3 regions of the Paenibacillus sp. FSL K6-1217 genome follow, and region 1 is predicted to be linked to each of the others. Evidence: riboswitches for the same ligand, from Rfam matches in the RefSeq annotation. Region 1 holds a riboswitch; each other region holds the start of a gene.

Region 1 (5,212 bases):
CAGCGCTCCGGGGCCAAAGCCTATAATCAGCAGCTTTCCTTGTTTCTCCATCCTTCTTCCCCCGTTCGTGAAATATCTGTATTAACTCTCCAGCAGCTTGTGCAGTATGGCTGTGAAATCTTCCGAAGTGCGCGGAGCGCTCTGCCCTATGGTCACGGTGGCAGGCAGGCTGAACCATATATCGGCCAGCAGCGGTAATCCAAGCCCGATAGCCAGCAGCTCTTCCCGCTCCGCAAAAATCTCCTCCGGCCTCCCCGCCGCCCGGCATCTTCCATGATCCAGTACAATAATCCAGTCCGCCCAGCGGTAGGCCAGGTCCATATCATGCGTAGCCATAACTACAGTTGTCCCCTTAGCATGTATCGCTTCAAGACCCTTCAGCATCTGCGTTTCCGATAACGGGTCCAGATATGAGGTGGGCTCATCCAGCAGAATCAGCTCCGGCTCCATAGCCAGCACACCGGCGAGCGCGGTGCGTTTCTTCTGGCCCAGGCTAAGCTGGTGGATCGGTTTATCACTCAGATCGGTCAGATTCAGCAGCTCCATGACTTCCCGGCATCGCGCAGCAATGGCCGGTTCAGCCATGCCGCTGCCGCGCAGCCCGAACGACACATCCTCCAGCGGTGTGCTGAGGATCAGCTGCTGCTCCGGGTCCTGGAAGACCAGGCCTACCCTCTGCCGCAGAGCTGCCAGCTCTTTTTTGGAGTAGGATAAGACCTTCCCGCCTTGCAGAACCGTGCCCTGCTGCGGACACAGAATGCCGACCGCATGCAGGAACAGCGTGGATTTGCCCGAACCGTTATGACCGAGCACCGCCGTCTTGCTGCCTTTGGGAATAGCGAGCGTAAGTTCATGCAGTGCAGGCTCCTTCGTGTCCGGATAATGAAACACCACGCCGTCACAAGCCAGACTATATTCCTGATCCATGGCCGACTCCTTTCATATGTTTGATTACAGCTTGCTTACACAGATCACCGCAGAGCCAAGTACATCTCAGCCAGCAGCAGTGCCGCAATACCGGCATAAGCCTGAACGGCATACCGCCGCGGCACAGGGCGCGCAGTATAGGGCGGGAGGATAATATCGTCTGTGAATCCGCGGGCCAGCAGCCCCTGCGATAATCCGTAATAACGGTGCATCGTGTTGCCGAACAGCGCTCCCGCCATGGCCGCAGTCTCCCGTAGCCTGTCCTTGTAACCCCGGCGGCCTCCGCGCAGCCTGCGGGCCAGCAGCAGCCCGTGCGCCGCATCACTCAGCAGGAACAGGAAACGGTACATAATCAGCATCAGCTCCAGGACAATCTGCGGCATCCTCAGCCTGCGGAGCACCTGCAACAGCTCACTGAACGGGGTAGTGAACATCAGGAAGAAGAAGCAGCTCATGCAGGCTGATACCCTGGCCAGCAGCTCTCCGGCGCGCAGAAGCCCGGCCGCTGTAATATATACCGGCAGGTGCAGTCCCGGCAGCGGGAATATTCCTGGCTCTCCCGCTGCCGGATGCCCGAATTCCACGAGCAGTGCAGGCACGCTAAGGGCATAGAACAGCAGCGCTGTACCGAACAGCATGCCATACGCACGGAAGGGAATCCGGGCCTGCAGGATACACCATGACATCATCCATAGGGTGATTGCTGCCTGCAGTACCGGATGTACGATGTAAGAGAGCAGGAACATCAGGGCTGCGAACGAGCTTTTCCACATCGGGGACAACTGGCGCAGCGCATTATTGTAGGAGAGAACGTCAATCCGCCGGATCACTTGCTGCTATGCTGCTTCGTCCCGCCCTGCTTGCCCTTGAGCAGCCCCAGGGTATAACCGATTACACCGGCACCAATCGCGGCCTGCAATGCGAACAGCATACTCTCCGTTTCACCCGGCAGCTCGGTCAGCGGCTTGAACCACGGCTTATAATCAGGATTAATCTCGGTAATTACACCTTCAGCCACATCATCGGCCCCGCCGAATTCCCCGTTGACCAGCAGCAGCGGCAGAATAACCAGCAGAATAACAACCAGCAGCATCAACCCGTTTTTCCATTTATTGCTCATTAGGCTCTTCCTCCGTTCACCTTGCGTTTCAACAGCGACAATTCATTCGGGCTATACGATTTCAGCCAGTTCCACAGCAGTACCGTCAACAGCCCTTCACTGATGGCCAGCGGGATTTGCGTCACGGCAAAGATGCCCCCGAATTTGAGAAAAGAGGCCAGCACGCCGCCATCCGCCGCCGGAAAAGCCACCGCCAGCTGGAAGGAAGTCACTATATACGTACTCAGATCCGCCACCGCCGCCGCACAGAACAAGGCCAGCTTCTCGCGTCCCCGCCGCTTCATCATCAGCTTATACACGGTATATCCGGCAAAAGGGCCCGCCACCGCCATCGAGAACGCATTGGCACCGAGCGTTGTAATCCCCCCGTGCGCCAGCAGCAGCGCCTGAAACAGCAGGACAATCGAGCCGATTACGCTCATGGGGAGCGGCCCCAGCATTACCGCACCAAGTCCCGTACCCGTGGGGTGGGAGCTGCTTCCGGTGACGGAAGGCATTTTGAGCGCAGACAATACGAAGGTGAACGCCCCTGCCAGACCCAGCAGCAGCTTCAGCTCCGGGTTCTCCCGGGTCATGGCTCTCAGCTTGAAGATTCCCAGCACAAAAAACGGGATAAACGCCGCCCACCAGAACACCGCCCAGCCTACCGGCAGAAATCCTTCCATAATGTGCATTGCCCGGGCCGTCCCCGGTTCATTCAGCATAAAGTACACCGTAAATCCGGCAACGAGTGCCGCAAAGCTCCACCATCGATGCTTTTTCATTTGTCACCCTCCATGTTTGTTGATTTGCCATTAAAGTTGATAAAGCCCAAAAATCCCACCCTAAAGGGTGGGAGTGTATGTACGCAGGCAAGTTCGACAGAGCGCGCAGCCTGAAGCCAAGCCAGAACAAGGGGCTTACTTCGTCCCATCACCATGGTCCGTATCCTTGTATCCCGCAGCTATCAACCGGTGTCCTCTCTAAGCTCCAAGATTCCTCCGGTCCATCAGGGCAGAACGCCTCTTCTCATTAACCTATCCGTACACCGCTCCTATCCGCGTAGAGTCGTGGTGTGCGTCGACAAGGTAGGTCTCCTGGCTTGGAATACAGGCGCTGCAGACTTCGTCTTCCCCGGGGCTACCCGAGTGACCTCATGAAGTGCAGCTCTTCCATACAGTGGCGGGACCGCTCGGGACTTGCACCCGATTCCCTGTTATCCCTTGCCGCATCCGGCAAGAGCACCTTGTTTCATCGCTAATTCATCTCACATCATAGCGGACCCAGCTCGGCATGTCTGTGATATAAATTGGAAAAGCTGCCTGGAAGCCAATCATGGCTTGTAGAAATTTTATTTGAGTAATATAATTATTAACTATATAACCTGAACGTGGAGGCATCCGATGAAACTTGATCTGACCGAACAATCCTTGCCCGTGTACGAGGCCTTGTCCAGTACCGTGCGTCTGCACATGCTGCGGCTGCTGTCCGATAAGCCCATGAACGTGAAGGAGCTGGCCGCAGCCCTCAAGCTCAGCAGTGCCATTATGACCATGCATGTGCGCAAGCTCGAAGCCGCCGGGCTGATCACCAGCCATATGGCCCCCGGGAAAAGCGGACTGCAGAAGATTTGTACACTGGCCGCCGACGGGGCAGAGATAGTTTTTCCGGGACAGGCCCGGACTGCGCGCAGAGGATACCGCAAGGACATCCCGGTGGGCCATTATTCCGACTTCCAGATCGAGCCTACCTGCGGACTGTCTACGACGGAGAGGGTCATCGGGCACTTCGACGATCCCCGTTACTTCTGGGACCAGGAGCGGGTGAACGCCGGGATTCTGTGGTTCGGCAAGGGGTTCGTCGAGTATAAAATCCCGAACTTCCTGCTGTCGAGCCAGCAGCCGGAGGAGCTTGCCATCACGATGGAGATCGCCTCCGAAGCCCCTTCGATCAACAACAACTGGCCGTCGGATATTACCTTCACGCTGAACGGACAATCGCTCGGCTTCTGGACCAGCCCCGGTGACTACGGAGATAACCCGGGAAAATACACACCGGCCTGGTGGCCTGCACTCACCAATCAATACGGCCTGCTCAAGCAGCTGCGGATTACACAGGCGGGCACCTTCATGGACGGGCAAAAGCTGTCGGAAGTCACCTTAGATCAGGTAGGCATCCGCAATAAACAATGGACCTTCCGGCTCTCAGTCGAGGAGGATGCCGAGCACATCGGCGGCCTCACCCTGTTCGGCAAGGGCTTCGGCAATTACAACGAGGATCTTGTGTTTGAGCTGTTTTATACGGATACTGTGGCAGATTTGCCTGATTCTTTGTAAAAGCCTGCTTAGCAGGGTTTGTGGCAGGGTGTAGAAGGCTATGTACTAGTAGGTAGGTAGGTAGGTAGGTAGGTAGGTAGGTAGGTAGGTAGGTAGGTAGGTAGGTAGGTAGGTAGGTAGGTAGGTAGGTAGGTAGGTAGGTAGGTAGGTAGGTAGGTAGGTAGGTAGGTAAGATTTATTAGTTAGACTAATTTAGGTTAGTTTTCATTTCAGCTACTTTTGGAGCCAATACTCCTCATTTCTGCTTCAGGCCCACTTTTGGCCCATTCAGGTGCATTAGTGCACTTCATTTTCACTCAAATCCCACTTTTTGCCGATTCAAGTGCACTAATGCTCTTCATTTCCGCTCAAATCCCACTTTTGGCCGATTCAGGTGCACTAATGCTCTTCATTTTCGCTCAAATCCCACTTTTGACCGATTCAGGTGCATTAGTGCTCTTCATTTCCGCTCATCGCCCACTTTCGGCCGGCACTAATGCCCTTCCCAACATCCAACCAGCCAGCTTCTCACCCCACCAATTCGGATTTATCCCTCTCATTTCCTCATCCAGCCCACTTTCCGCCGCACCCATGGGATTTATCCCCTTTACTTTTTCACCATTCTCTTCCTTCTATATCTGCACATTAACTTTGCACCTTCGCCTCCCTTTCACACTTCCTTCTCCCCTTCCCCCTCTCCTCCACAACGCAAAAAAAGCCCCTCCAACCGCTGCATTGTGCAGGTTGGAGGGGCTATCTGTGATCATCCGTCTCTTATGGCAAAAGCGGCTTATAGCCTATCTATTTCGCCTGGCCCCTTGCCGTCAGGCGCGAGCCGTCATTCCTTGACCGGCTGCCATTTTCCACCGCC
Region 2 (5,212 bases), 1.5 Mb from region 1:
TTATACCCCTTGAAAGCTCAGCTCCGGCTCCCACAGAACGACCCTATCTCCCGCCAGACTCGCCGGAATATCGATGATCCGCTGGTTGCTGCTGCCCCGGTAGGAGAGGGTAAGGTCTTTGAGCTCTTCGACGAACCGTCCGTCGATCACGACCTGGCACAAGGCCAGCAGATTCCATTCCGCAGAGCCCGGGGAAGCCGTAAGCTCCTCGTACGTATAGCCCGTATAGATCCAGACCGGGAAGCCCGGCAGCTCGGCGCGCAGCTCGTGAATGAAGTCTGCAGCCTCCCCAGCCGAGAAAAAAGGGTCCCCGCCCGCCAGCGTCAAGCCGTCCAGCAGCGGATTGCCTGCAATCTCTTCTATAATCTCCCGCCGCCGCTCCGGGGTGAAGACCTCCCCGTAGTTAAAGTTCCAGGTCTTCGGGTTGAAGCAGCCGGGGCAGCGGTGGCGGCAGCCGCTGAAGAAGAGGACGGCCCGCAGGCCTTCCCCTTCATTGATCGACTCCGGGTAATAGCCGCAAATGTTCATAGATGCTTAACACGGTCCCGGACTTCGGCTTGCTTGGCAGCATTGAAGCGGGTCTGATAGTCACCGGTCAGATACCCGGTAACCCGGCGCAGACGGCGGATATGGGTGGTATCCTCATGGGCATTGCAGGTCGGGCAATTCGTGCCGATGACCCCTTCATAGCCGCAGCCGGAGCAGCGGTCAATCGGATGGTTAATGCTGAAGTAGCTGATGTCCTGCTCCAGCGCGTATTTGATGATTTTGACGAAGGCTGACGGATTGCTCCGGGCATTGCCGTTCAGCTCGACATAAGAGATCGCTCCGGCGTTGCAGTATTCATGGAACGGCGCTTCCAGGCTGATCTTCTTGGCAGCGCTCAGCTCATGATAGACCGGAATATGGAACGAGTTCGTATAGTATTCCCGGTCGGTTACCCCAGGGATAGAGCCTAGCACCTTGCGGTCGATCTTGGTGAACTTGCCGGAAAGACCCTCGGCGGGCGTTGCGAACAAGGTGATGTTGAGGTTAAGCTCCTCGCTCTTACGGTCGCAATATTCACGCATGTGGCGGACGATGGCTACAGCCTTGGCGTGGATATCCATGTCTTCGCCATGGTGCTTGCCGTACATGGCTTTCATGCATTCCGCCATGCCGATGAAGCCCAGCGACAGGCTGCCGTGCTTCAGCAGTTCGCCTACGCTGTCATCGGGGGCAAGCTGCTCGCCGCCTTCCCACACGCCTTCGCGCATCATGAAATCGGAGGCTTTGGCCTTCTGGGCAGCCTGAATACGGAAGCGGTGCAGGAGACCGTCGAGCGCAATATCCATATAATGATTCAGGTCGTCGAAGAATCCTTCTTCGTCAGCGGCCAGTCGGCGGCCGGTTACTGTACCATGGGCCAGTCCAAGACGCACCAGGTTGAGCGTATTGAAGGACAGGTTGCCTTTGCCGGAGCAGTGGTTGCGTCCGAAGCGGTCGCCGAGCACACGGGTACGGCAGCCCATTGTAGCGAATTCGGTATCCGGGTCAGCCGGATCATAATATTGCATGTTCAGCGGAGCATCCAGATTGGCGAAGTTCGGATAGAGTCTGCGTGCAGAGCACTCAGCCGCCTTCAGGAACAGTTCATAGTTAGGGTCGCCCGGCTGCTGGTTGATGCCTTGCTTACATTTGAAGATCTGAATCGGGAACACCGGTGTCTCCCCGCTGCCCAGTCCGTTCATGGTGGCCGTCAGGAGCGAGCTGATCACAAGCTGGCCCTCCGGGGAGGTACAGGTGCCGTAGTTGATGCTGGTAAAAGGAATCTGTCCGCCGGAGCGGCTGGACATCGTATTCAGGTTATGTACCATACTCTCTGCGGCCTGCAGGGTCTCGCTCTGCGTCTCCTTCAGGGCAAAACGGAAGGCGCGCGGATACTGCTCAGCCAGATCGCTGCGGCTCATCGTAATCTCCCCAAGCTCAGACACTTCTGCATTTTCCTCGAAATACTCCAGTCCTTTGCGGAAGAGCTTGGAGAAGGATTTGGTCACATAAGGGGCCAGGTCATAATCCAGCTTGTTGGCGGATACGCCGCCGTATTGCGCATTTTGCTGTGACTGGAAAATAATCGCCACCAGCGACATCGCCGTCATAATCGAGTTGGGAGGCCGTACGCTGCCGTTGCCGGTGTTGAAGCCTTCACGGAGAAGCCGTTCAAACGGAATGAAGATGCAGTTCGTGGTTCCGATAGCATATTGATCCAGGTCATGTACATAGACGACATTATCCAGGGTAGCCTGTACCAGCTGCGGCGGCATGGTGAAGTTGCGGGCGTACCATTTGGAATATTCACTGCCGAACTTACTCATTTTGCCGGAGAAGCTCTCCCCGTTCAGGTTGGCATTCTCGCGCAGCAGATCCAGATCCCGGCTGTCGATAATATCCCGTCCCAGATGAATGACCTCTTCTAATAGAACCTCTTGTGCAGCTTGTCCTTCGTTATAACGTTTCTCCAGCAGCGTCATTATATAACTCTCTCCTCTCGGGTATTGTAAGCGTGATATGTAATATAGAACGGTCAGGACATCATTAAAAAAGCACCTCCGGCCGGGAAGGCCGGAAATGCCCGAATGCAGGATGCAAAGATCCGGGAAGCGGAAATTTGCCTGTGGTCTGGGTGGAATATACGAGCAGACAAGGGGCGAATAGCTGAAGCCCGTTCTGGTATATTCCGCAGAGCCGATACCTGAAGGTAATCACCGATCGTCCTCAGGTATCGGCAGCCTCTGGCCCGATTGACGGGAGGCTGACTCTGCTATTGCAGGCCGCATACGGACACCTCCCCTGTTCCTCGCAGGAGTCTAAGCGGTGCCGCGAAACAGGCAGGTCTCCTGGCTTCCGGCAACTCCTCCGGCGCCTTCCCGGGGGGCGTATTCAGCCCCTTAGTGGCAGTTAGCCGGAGAATGCCGCCCTGGGGCAGCTAGCCCGGGGAGCATCCGGTTACAGTGGCGGGACCGCAGCGGTTTTGCACCGCGCTTCCCTATTAAGTCTCCTCTCTATTGAGAGAGTGAAACACCTGTTTCTACTATATTTTGTTGTTATTCATTAAAGCTACCGCAATATATTGTGTTTGTAAATGATTTTTTGCAATCCCGCACGGGGAGCGGGTTCCGCGCTTTTACTCACAGCTGATCCACAGTTAGTCCACAGGTAATCCACAACTTTCCTATCGATTTGGCCGAAATGATTCATAAATTCTCCGAAAATACGCCACAAAGAATCCATAAATAGAGTGCGTCTAATCCTCGTAATCTTTGTAACGAATAGTAAGAAAATAACGGGGTGGGCAGGAGATTTGTGGGAAGCCTGCCGAAGCGGTACAATAAGAGGATAAGCAAGGGGCAGGCAGATCAGACAATCAGGAGGGTGATTACGATGGCAATTGGCGAAGTGACCGTTATTCCGGTTGGCACAGGCAGCACCAGTCTCAGCAGCTATGTGGCCGAGATGCAGCGCGTGCTGGAGACGGTGGAGGGCATAACCTATGAGCTTACTTCTATGGGAACGATTATTGAAGGACCGGTAACGCGGATTCTGGCTGCGGTAGAAGCGCTGCATGAGTCGCCGTTCACCGCCGGGGCGCAGAGAGTCTCAACCTCGCTCAAAATCGATGACCGGCGCGACAAGCCCTCCACCAGCCGCAGCAAGCTGGAATCCGTGGAGCGCAAGCTGCAAGGATAGTAACCACTTATAGTATCTTATCAGAATCAACCGATAAGGAGCAGATTCCTGCCGGGCATATGCTGGCTGAGTTTGATCTGGGCTGGGTATACAGCAACCAGCGGAAAAAGGGGTTGCGTTTTCCGCTGGAAGAGTTATAATATTTTTTGTTTGGCAGACACAGAGGTCTGTAGGCTGGTGTAGCTCAGGGGTAGAGCAACGCACTCGTAATGCGTAGGCCGGGGGTTCAATTCCCTTCACCAGCATATTTGTGAAGTCGATAGTGGCGCGGGTTTCCGGTTTTTTGGAACTGCGCCTTTTTTCTATGCAAGCATCAACATCTGCCATTCTTCTAACCTTTAGTTAAGTAAAGTGGGGAGCCTATGGTTGGATGCTAGGAGGCAAAGATCTTATATGGGAAACCGGACATTCCTGATTGTTACCAGTGCCGATTCAGATTTAATTGATTATGAGAATACAGCTTTCGAGACGAATAATTTTCTCGCTCCAGTATGGTTTTGTCTGGTCAGCCAAGACCAGTTCCAGCGCTATAGCAGGCAGCTAATGCAAGCTTGGAGCAAGATTCAACCCCATATGGGCCAACCGGATGTGGAGGATTTGGTGGAGTGGGAACATTTTTCCGAGGCCTTCCAATGGCAGATTCCATGGGCGGATGCTGCAGAGCAGTTGCGCCTGAGTTTACCGGGCACGCTGGCCCGTTTCCCGGCGCTTGCCACTCCTGTACAGGAGTGGCTGGAAACCTTATCGACCCATGTACAGCGTTATTCTGCTGCCGTTATTCATCTGGAGCTTTCGCAATATTTCTCGTTCACGGGCGATCCCGCCCTCTATCTGAGAGACATTCAAGAATACGTTACCCTCTGGCAGTCGCCGCATCCCTCGCAGGAGAAGGTCTGGCAGGGAGCAGCTGATAACTTTTATATGCTGAATGGGGAGCATTTGCCATGGAGGGAACGAACGGCAGCTCAACCGGAGCAAGCTGCCGATATTCAGCCAGCACAGTCCATTCCTCCAGCATCCGGGATGCGCCAGTCCAAATGGCGGCAGGAGCTCTACATCTGGTTGCTTGCGATTCTATCCGCAGCCCTCTTTTTTGCCGTCTATGTCAAGACCTCCAGTGGTTGGTTGGCGGTGCTCTGCTTCTTCATCCCCTCCCTGTGTATCGTTTTGTGGAATATAATTATCGGTCCTGCACGAACCTCCCGCCGTCAGCTGGAAGCGGCTAGGACTTTGAAGAGGAACAGTCCCCCTTCTGAGGCTGTGCTAAGGATTGAGTATTTCGACGGGCGTTCACCTATTGGGATGGATGGCATGGAAATGGGTCCTTCAGAGGATAAAGCGTTACCGGATCTTATCCCCTGGCTGCAAATCCTGCAAGCAAAGGTGCTTTCATCTCATGAGGTTGAGCTCATCGTTTCTGCTAACCACTCACCAGTCTCTACCTTACAACTTCATTTGAGGCTGGATGAACAGTTGGATGTCAAGG
Region 3 (5,212 bases), 990 kb from region 1:
CGTGCCCGCCGGAGGCTGCGTCGCGGCTGCGCCTGGCGACGCCGGGGCATGCGCGGCGGGCTCGCTTGCGCCCGCCGGAGGCTGCGTCGCGGCTGCGCCTGGCGACGCCGGAGCTGCGATACCTTCCGCCGTGGCGGAAGGTATCGCAGTGCCCTCAGCGGCTCCCGGCTGCGGAGCCGCTTCGTCTCCAGGCCGCGGCGTCTGCGCGGCCTGGGTTCCGGCGGACGGCTGCGGGCCGCCGTCTGCCTGCTCCGGCTGCGAAGAAGAGCAGCCGGGGAGCAGCAATACCATCAGCAGGAGAAGCAGCGGAGCCAGCCTTCCCCGGCTTGTTTTGCATAGATTGAACATTACCTGCACACCTCCACAAAAAGGGAAAAGAACGGGGGCAGTCAGCCTGTTCCCCGTTCCTCCATACACCTAAGCTTACTTTTCAACACATATCTAAACGAATTTCAAGCAAATTCGCCCGTACAACGAGCCAAACAACGCATGGCAATCCTATACTCACAACTGCTCAGCCGAGCTGGTACGTTAGTTGGATTTTCTACACTTAATCATCCGTATTACGCAGCTGCACAGAATGTAGTTGGATTAATGACACTTAATTCTGCCCGTACCTCAACACTATGCAGCTTCGGGCTTGAATAAGTGTAGTTTATCCAACTAGCTCCCGATCCGCAGCAAATTCCAACAAATTAGCTGTCATTGATCCACTTATCGTCGGCTCCAGCATATAGTCTGCTTCCTGCTCAACTATGAACTAAGAGCTAAGGCAATCTAACCGCCACAGCAGCGGCCATCTCACGGGTTACAACCGCAGAAGGCTCGAAGGCGCCGCCGGTGCCGCTCATATATCCAAGTCCTGTCACCGTGCGGACAGCAGACAAGGCATAGTCACTAATCTGGTCTTCATCGCTGAACTTCCCTGCTCCGGCTCCGGCTGATGCCGCATCCAGCTTAAAAGCTCTGACCATCATCACAGCCATATCCTGCCGGGTCACCAGGCCGTCCGGTTTGAACGTCTTGCCCGTCACGCCGCTGATGATTCCCAGTTCCTTCGCCCGGTTCACTGTTCCATAATACCATGCATCGGCCTTAACATCACTGAAGGCCGCAGCGGAAGCCGCCGCAGACGGCTCGTTGCCGGTTAAGCGCAGCAGCAGCGCTGCAAATTCAGCGCGGGTAATATTCTTTTTCGGTGCAAATACCAGACTGCCCTTACTCACACCATTCATCAGCTTACGGTCATATGCCGTGTATACCGACTCCAGCGCCCAAGGCGAGATCGACTTCACATCGCCAAAAGCCGGACGGTCCGCCGCAGCAGAAGCCACCGTTACCGGGGCCGTATGACGGACGATTGCCGGGGTTTTATCCTTCAGATAGCCCGTAACCGTCAAGGTATATTTATTGGCTGGCAGACCGCCGGCAACAACCGCCAGGCCTGCGGCATCTGTAACTGCCGTTTTGCCCCCTACGGTCACTTGTACGCCTGCTGCCGGTGAGGTTACCGGATCGGAGGTGAAGGTAGCTTCATTCCATACCCACTTCTTCTGGTTCACCTGCACCTTCAGATCTTGCTTTGGCTGCGGCTGCGCAGGAGTAACGGTTATGGAATCTACCACCTGCGTGTTGTCTCCGCCATAATAGACTACGATGCGGTCATTCTCCTCCAGCGCGAACTCGCCCATGCCTACACTTGGATAGATCCATGCTCCGCCGCGGGCGACTACATACATCCAGCCGTCATATCCGCCAAAAGCGCCCGCGCTCACGCCGCCGATCCCCGTCACATAGTTGCCTGCTTCATTGACCAGGGCCAGGCGCTTGGCCGCTGCTGTCTTTTCCAGTGCCTTAAGCACATTTCCAGCGTAGACGCTGCCTTCAGCCAAGGTTGCATTCGGACCTTCAATCGTTACCGAGACATTCACTTGAGGATTTTTTACAGGGGTGCTGCTGAAGTCAAAGAGCTTACCGCCTGTACCGAGCAGCTTGTACGCTACCAAAGCCTCCAGCGCCTGCTCCGTGGAGAGCGGATTCGAGCTGCCGCCTGCGGTGTGGGCGAACCCGCCGCCTGCTGCGCTGAAGCTCAGCAGCTTGCTGACCAGGTTGATCTGGCCTTTGGTATATTCCGCTCCCGCCGGATCAATGCCAAAGGAAGACAGCGCAATGATAGCCTGTGCTACACTCTCGCTGCTGTCGCCATATCCGCCGTTCTTGTCCTGTGCCTTAGCCAGCCAGGCTGCCGCCCGCTGACCGGCAGCATTCACTGCCGCTTCCTTCTGGTGTCCGGCCAGTGCAGTCAGCACCATCGCGGTCATATCCGGATCACTCGCACCCGTAGTCAGGGTGAAGCCGCCATCCGGGTTCTGCTTGGCCAGAATCTCAGCCAGCAGCTTGGCCGGTGTCCATTTCGCATTTGCCGGGATTGTATAGCTGCCGGAATCCAGAGCCAGCAGTGCATAGACCGGATTATTCAGCGTCTGGCCGGTGATTTTATCGTTATTGTACAGCTTCTCGATCAGGTTATAGCCTGCCACATTCGCCGGATCACCGCCGAGTGCCTTGACGGCAAGCGTGGTCCGGGCATAGTCCGTAGCTCTGGCCAAAACACCCTTAGCCTCGGCTACCTTGCCCTCAAGCGCCTTCAGATAGCTGGCAGGAACCTTATAGCCCGCTTGTGCAAGGCCAATGGCCTGCCAGTCCGACTGGACTCCGTTCTTCAGTATTAACTCGGCAGTGGCATAGACTGCATCGGTTACGCTGGCCGCCGTACCTGCGGGCAGAGCAGCTACCGCTGGTGCGGAAGCTCCGTCTGTCTGTGCAGCAGCTTGTCCTGCCGGGGCCACGGCTGCTCCCAGCATAGCGAACAGCATAATAACAGTAAGCCCCAGCCGTGCGAGCCGGGATGATAAAGAATGGTTCTTCATAACTAACCTCTTTCCTGAAATAGAATGGATGAATCCTGCTTCCTCCGCAAATCACGCGGCAACCTAAAGACCGCCCTGTGCAGGGCGGCCGGGGAAGAATCGGGCACAGGGCGGCTGAAGTGAGTGATTGCTCTCATACCTGCAGCTCTCGTCGACCTCAGCATCTGCTTCCACATTCTTACCCCCGAAGAATAGGAACAACAACGAAAAAGGCAGGTCTCCTGGCTCATACTTCACCGCTTCCCCTGCCTTCCCATCCAGTGAACAGACAGTGGCTTCTCAGGAGTCGCTCCGTATTTACAGTGGCGGGACCGCGCCGGACTTGCACCGGGCTTCCCTTTTAAGCAGATTTCTCTCCTAGACATAGCTCTGCCAGCATCTGATGGCGATAGCGCCAGGCCTCCAAGGAAATCCGCACCTTTTCCCAAAGCTTATTAAATTTTAATATTCTGAACCAATCATATCTACTATTCCCCTGTATGTCTATAGACAAGCTATTTCTATTACAGCTCAGCTAACCTTAACCTCAGGCCCTGCCCAGCCCGCACCAAAAAATCCTGAACAGCACACACCCGCTCCCCGGCACATGTTGCTATTCAGGACTATGGAGTCACACTTCTGCTGCTATTCGACATATCGACTCACCTATGAGACGTTGGCAGAAGACCGATTGTATTATGTACATCAGAATTAGTATAAAAGCAGCCGGAAACGCATTCTATTGCATTTCATACCATTGATTGCGCCAATTCCTCCTCAGCCAGGCCAAATCCGGACAATCTAATGTACCAAATGCAACAGAACGCCATATCAAGCTCGATATACCTGATTCTAGTGTACAAAGTGCAATAGAGCGAAATAAAGTTCAGTTGAGTAGCTTACCGACACCCGCGCACTAACCCGTGGCTTGCTGAGGGATGGCATGCCCCGATTAAGGTGCAAACGGTATGCTTAAATGTAATCTGTACAACTAAACCGTCTGATGTACTGGCAAATGTCCTTTTAGCTGTATTTCGTGCAATTAAAATGCTTCTATACACGGGTTTTCGCCTATTCGTGCGAATTTAGTTGTATAGAATACAGTTGGGAGAGGTTTGTCTTGCTTTTCACTGTTTTTAGTTGTACAGAATACACCTGTCTCTGGAGGTTCGCTTTGAACGAAAGCCTGACAGCCTGTCCGCTTATCCCCGCGGCTTTACTCCGCGTCCGCTTCCGGGCTTGCGGAAGCGGATGGCTCCGCACTAGGCGCCGCTGTAGCGGTAGCGTCCGGGACGCTGCCCGGGTCTGCATGCAGCTTCAGCGTGTAGCGTCCGGCGGTGATCATATCACCTGCCGCCAGCTTCGCGCCCGCTGCGAGCTCCACCGTCACCTCGTGTACGCGTGACGGAGTCCCCGCCGCCGCCGGAGAGGTGGTGGCTCCCTTGTCCGCGCCGCCGTCCGCTCCGGCGCCGCCTTCAATCTTCGCGCCGCCGTCAACTCCGGCGCCGCCTTCAACCTTCGTGCCGCCGTCCGCCCCGGCGCCGCCTTCACCCTTCGCGCCGCCGTCCGCTCCGGCGCCGCTTTCAACCTTCGCACCGCCGTCCGCTCCGGCGCCGCCTTCAACCTTCGCACCGCCGTCCGCTCCGGCGCCGCCTTCAATCTTCGCGCCGCCGTCAACTCCGGCGCCGCCCTCACCCTTCGCACCGCCGTCCGCTCCGGCGCCTGCACTAATCTGGCAACTGTTAACCGTTGCCTTAACCTCGTAGTCCGTAACGCCGCTGCCGGACTCCACGCCGATCCGCTCCGGCTTGAAGGCGGAGCATTCTACGGCGTCGGTGAAGCTGAACAACAGCTTCACGCCGTTGTTCTTACCCGCTGTCCCGCCTTCCGTGTTCCCGCCAGTTCCCTCATCACCGCCGCTGTTCCCGCCAGTTCCCTCATCACCGCCGCTGTTCCCGCCAGTCCCCGCATCTCCTCCGGTTCCGGCGTCACCGCCGATAAGCCGGACCGAGACCGGGGCTGCTCCAGCGGCCTCTCCGGTCACTGCCGGAAGCGGGCTGGGGCTGGATACCGGCGCGGCTATATCCTTACCGCGCCCCCCAAGCTGGCTGATAAGGATGACAGCCGCAATTAGAATGATCCCGAGGATGCTCCCTGAGATCAGGATTTGAAATCGGCTGCGGCTGACCCACCGCGCCAGCGGCGAAGCCAGCTGGGCGCGGGCTTCATTGTAGACAGTCTGCATAGCAGGCGTTGCTGTCTCGAGATGGGTTTTGCGGAATTCCCGGTTCTTGAACGCCTCG

The links. A riboswitch is a leader RNA that binds a small molecule or an ion and turns the genes downstream of it on or off. The one in region 1 is predicted to bind cobalamin.
Region 2: linked by a shared signal. The riboswitch ahead of MHH28_RS25065 (anaerobic ribonucleoside triphosphate reductase) and the one ahead of MHH28_RS31425 (energy-coupling factor ABC transporter permease) in region 1 are both predicted to bind cobalamin.
Region 3: linked by a shared signal. The riboswitch ahead of MHH28_RS27245 (S-layer homology domain-containing protein) and the one ahead of MHH28_RS31425 (energy-coupling factor ABC transporter permease) in region 1 are both predicted to bind cobalamin.

Annotation. Positions count from the first base shown of each region.
Region 1 covers NZ_CP150271.1:7,167,040-7,172,251, reverse strand. Annotated here, with positions in the region: partial or broken gene cobJ (precorrin-3B C(17)-methyltransferase) at 1-51, opposite strand, end outside; gene MHH28_RS31440 (energy-coupling factor ABC transporter ATP-binding protein) at 82-927, opposite strand; gene cbiQ (cobalt ECF transporter T component CbiQ) at 972-1,757, opposite strand; gene MHH28_RS31430 (energy-coupling factor ABC transporter substrate-binding protein) at 1,754-2,047, opposite strand; gene MHH28_RS31425 (energy-coupling factor ABC transporter permease) at 2,047-2,811, opposite strand; cobalamin riboswitch at 3,096-3,290, opposite strand; gene MHH28_RS31420 (ArsR/SmtB family transcription factor) at 3,430-4,362, shown strand; gene MHH28_RS31415 (DUF6171 family protein) at 5,180-5,212, opposite strand, start outside.
Region 2 covers NZ_CP150271.1:5,671,004-5,676,215, forward strand. Annotated here, with positions in the region: gene nrdG (anaerobic ribonucleoside-triphosphate reductase activating protein) at 1-528, opposite strand; gene MHH28_RS25065 (anaerobic ribonucleoside triphosphate reductase) at 525-2,510, opposite strand; cobalamin riboswitch at 2,849-3,080, opposite strand; gene MHH28_RS25070 (MTH1187 family thiamine-binding protein) at 3,421-3,726, shown strand; tRNA gene MHH28_RS25075 (tRNA-Thr) at 3,900-3,971, shown strand; gene MHH28_RS25080 (hypothetical protein) at 4,120-5,212, shown strand, end outside.
Region 3 covers NZ_CP150271.1:6,178,008-6,183,219, reverse strand. Annotated here, with positions in the region: gene MHH28_RS27250 (DUF4430 domain-containing protein) at 1-348, opposite strand, end outside; gene MHH28_RS27245 (S-layer homology domain-containing protein) at 768-2,930, opposite strand; cobalamin riboswitch at 3,124-3,322, opposite strand; gene MHH28_RS27240 (hypothetical protein) at 4,126-5,212, opposite strand, start outside.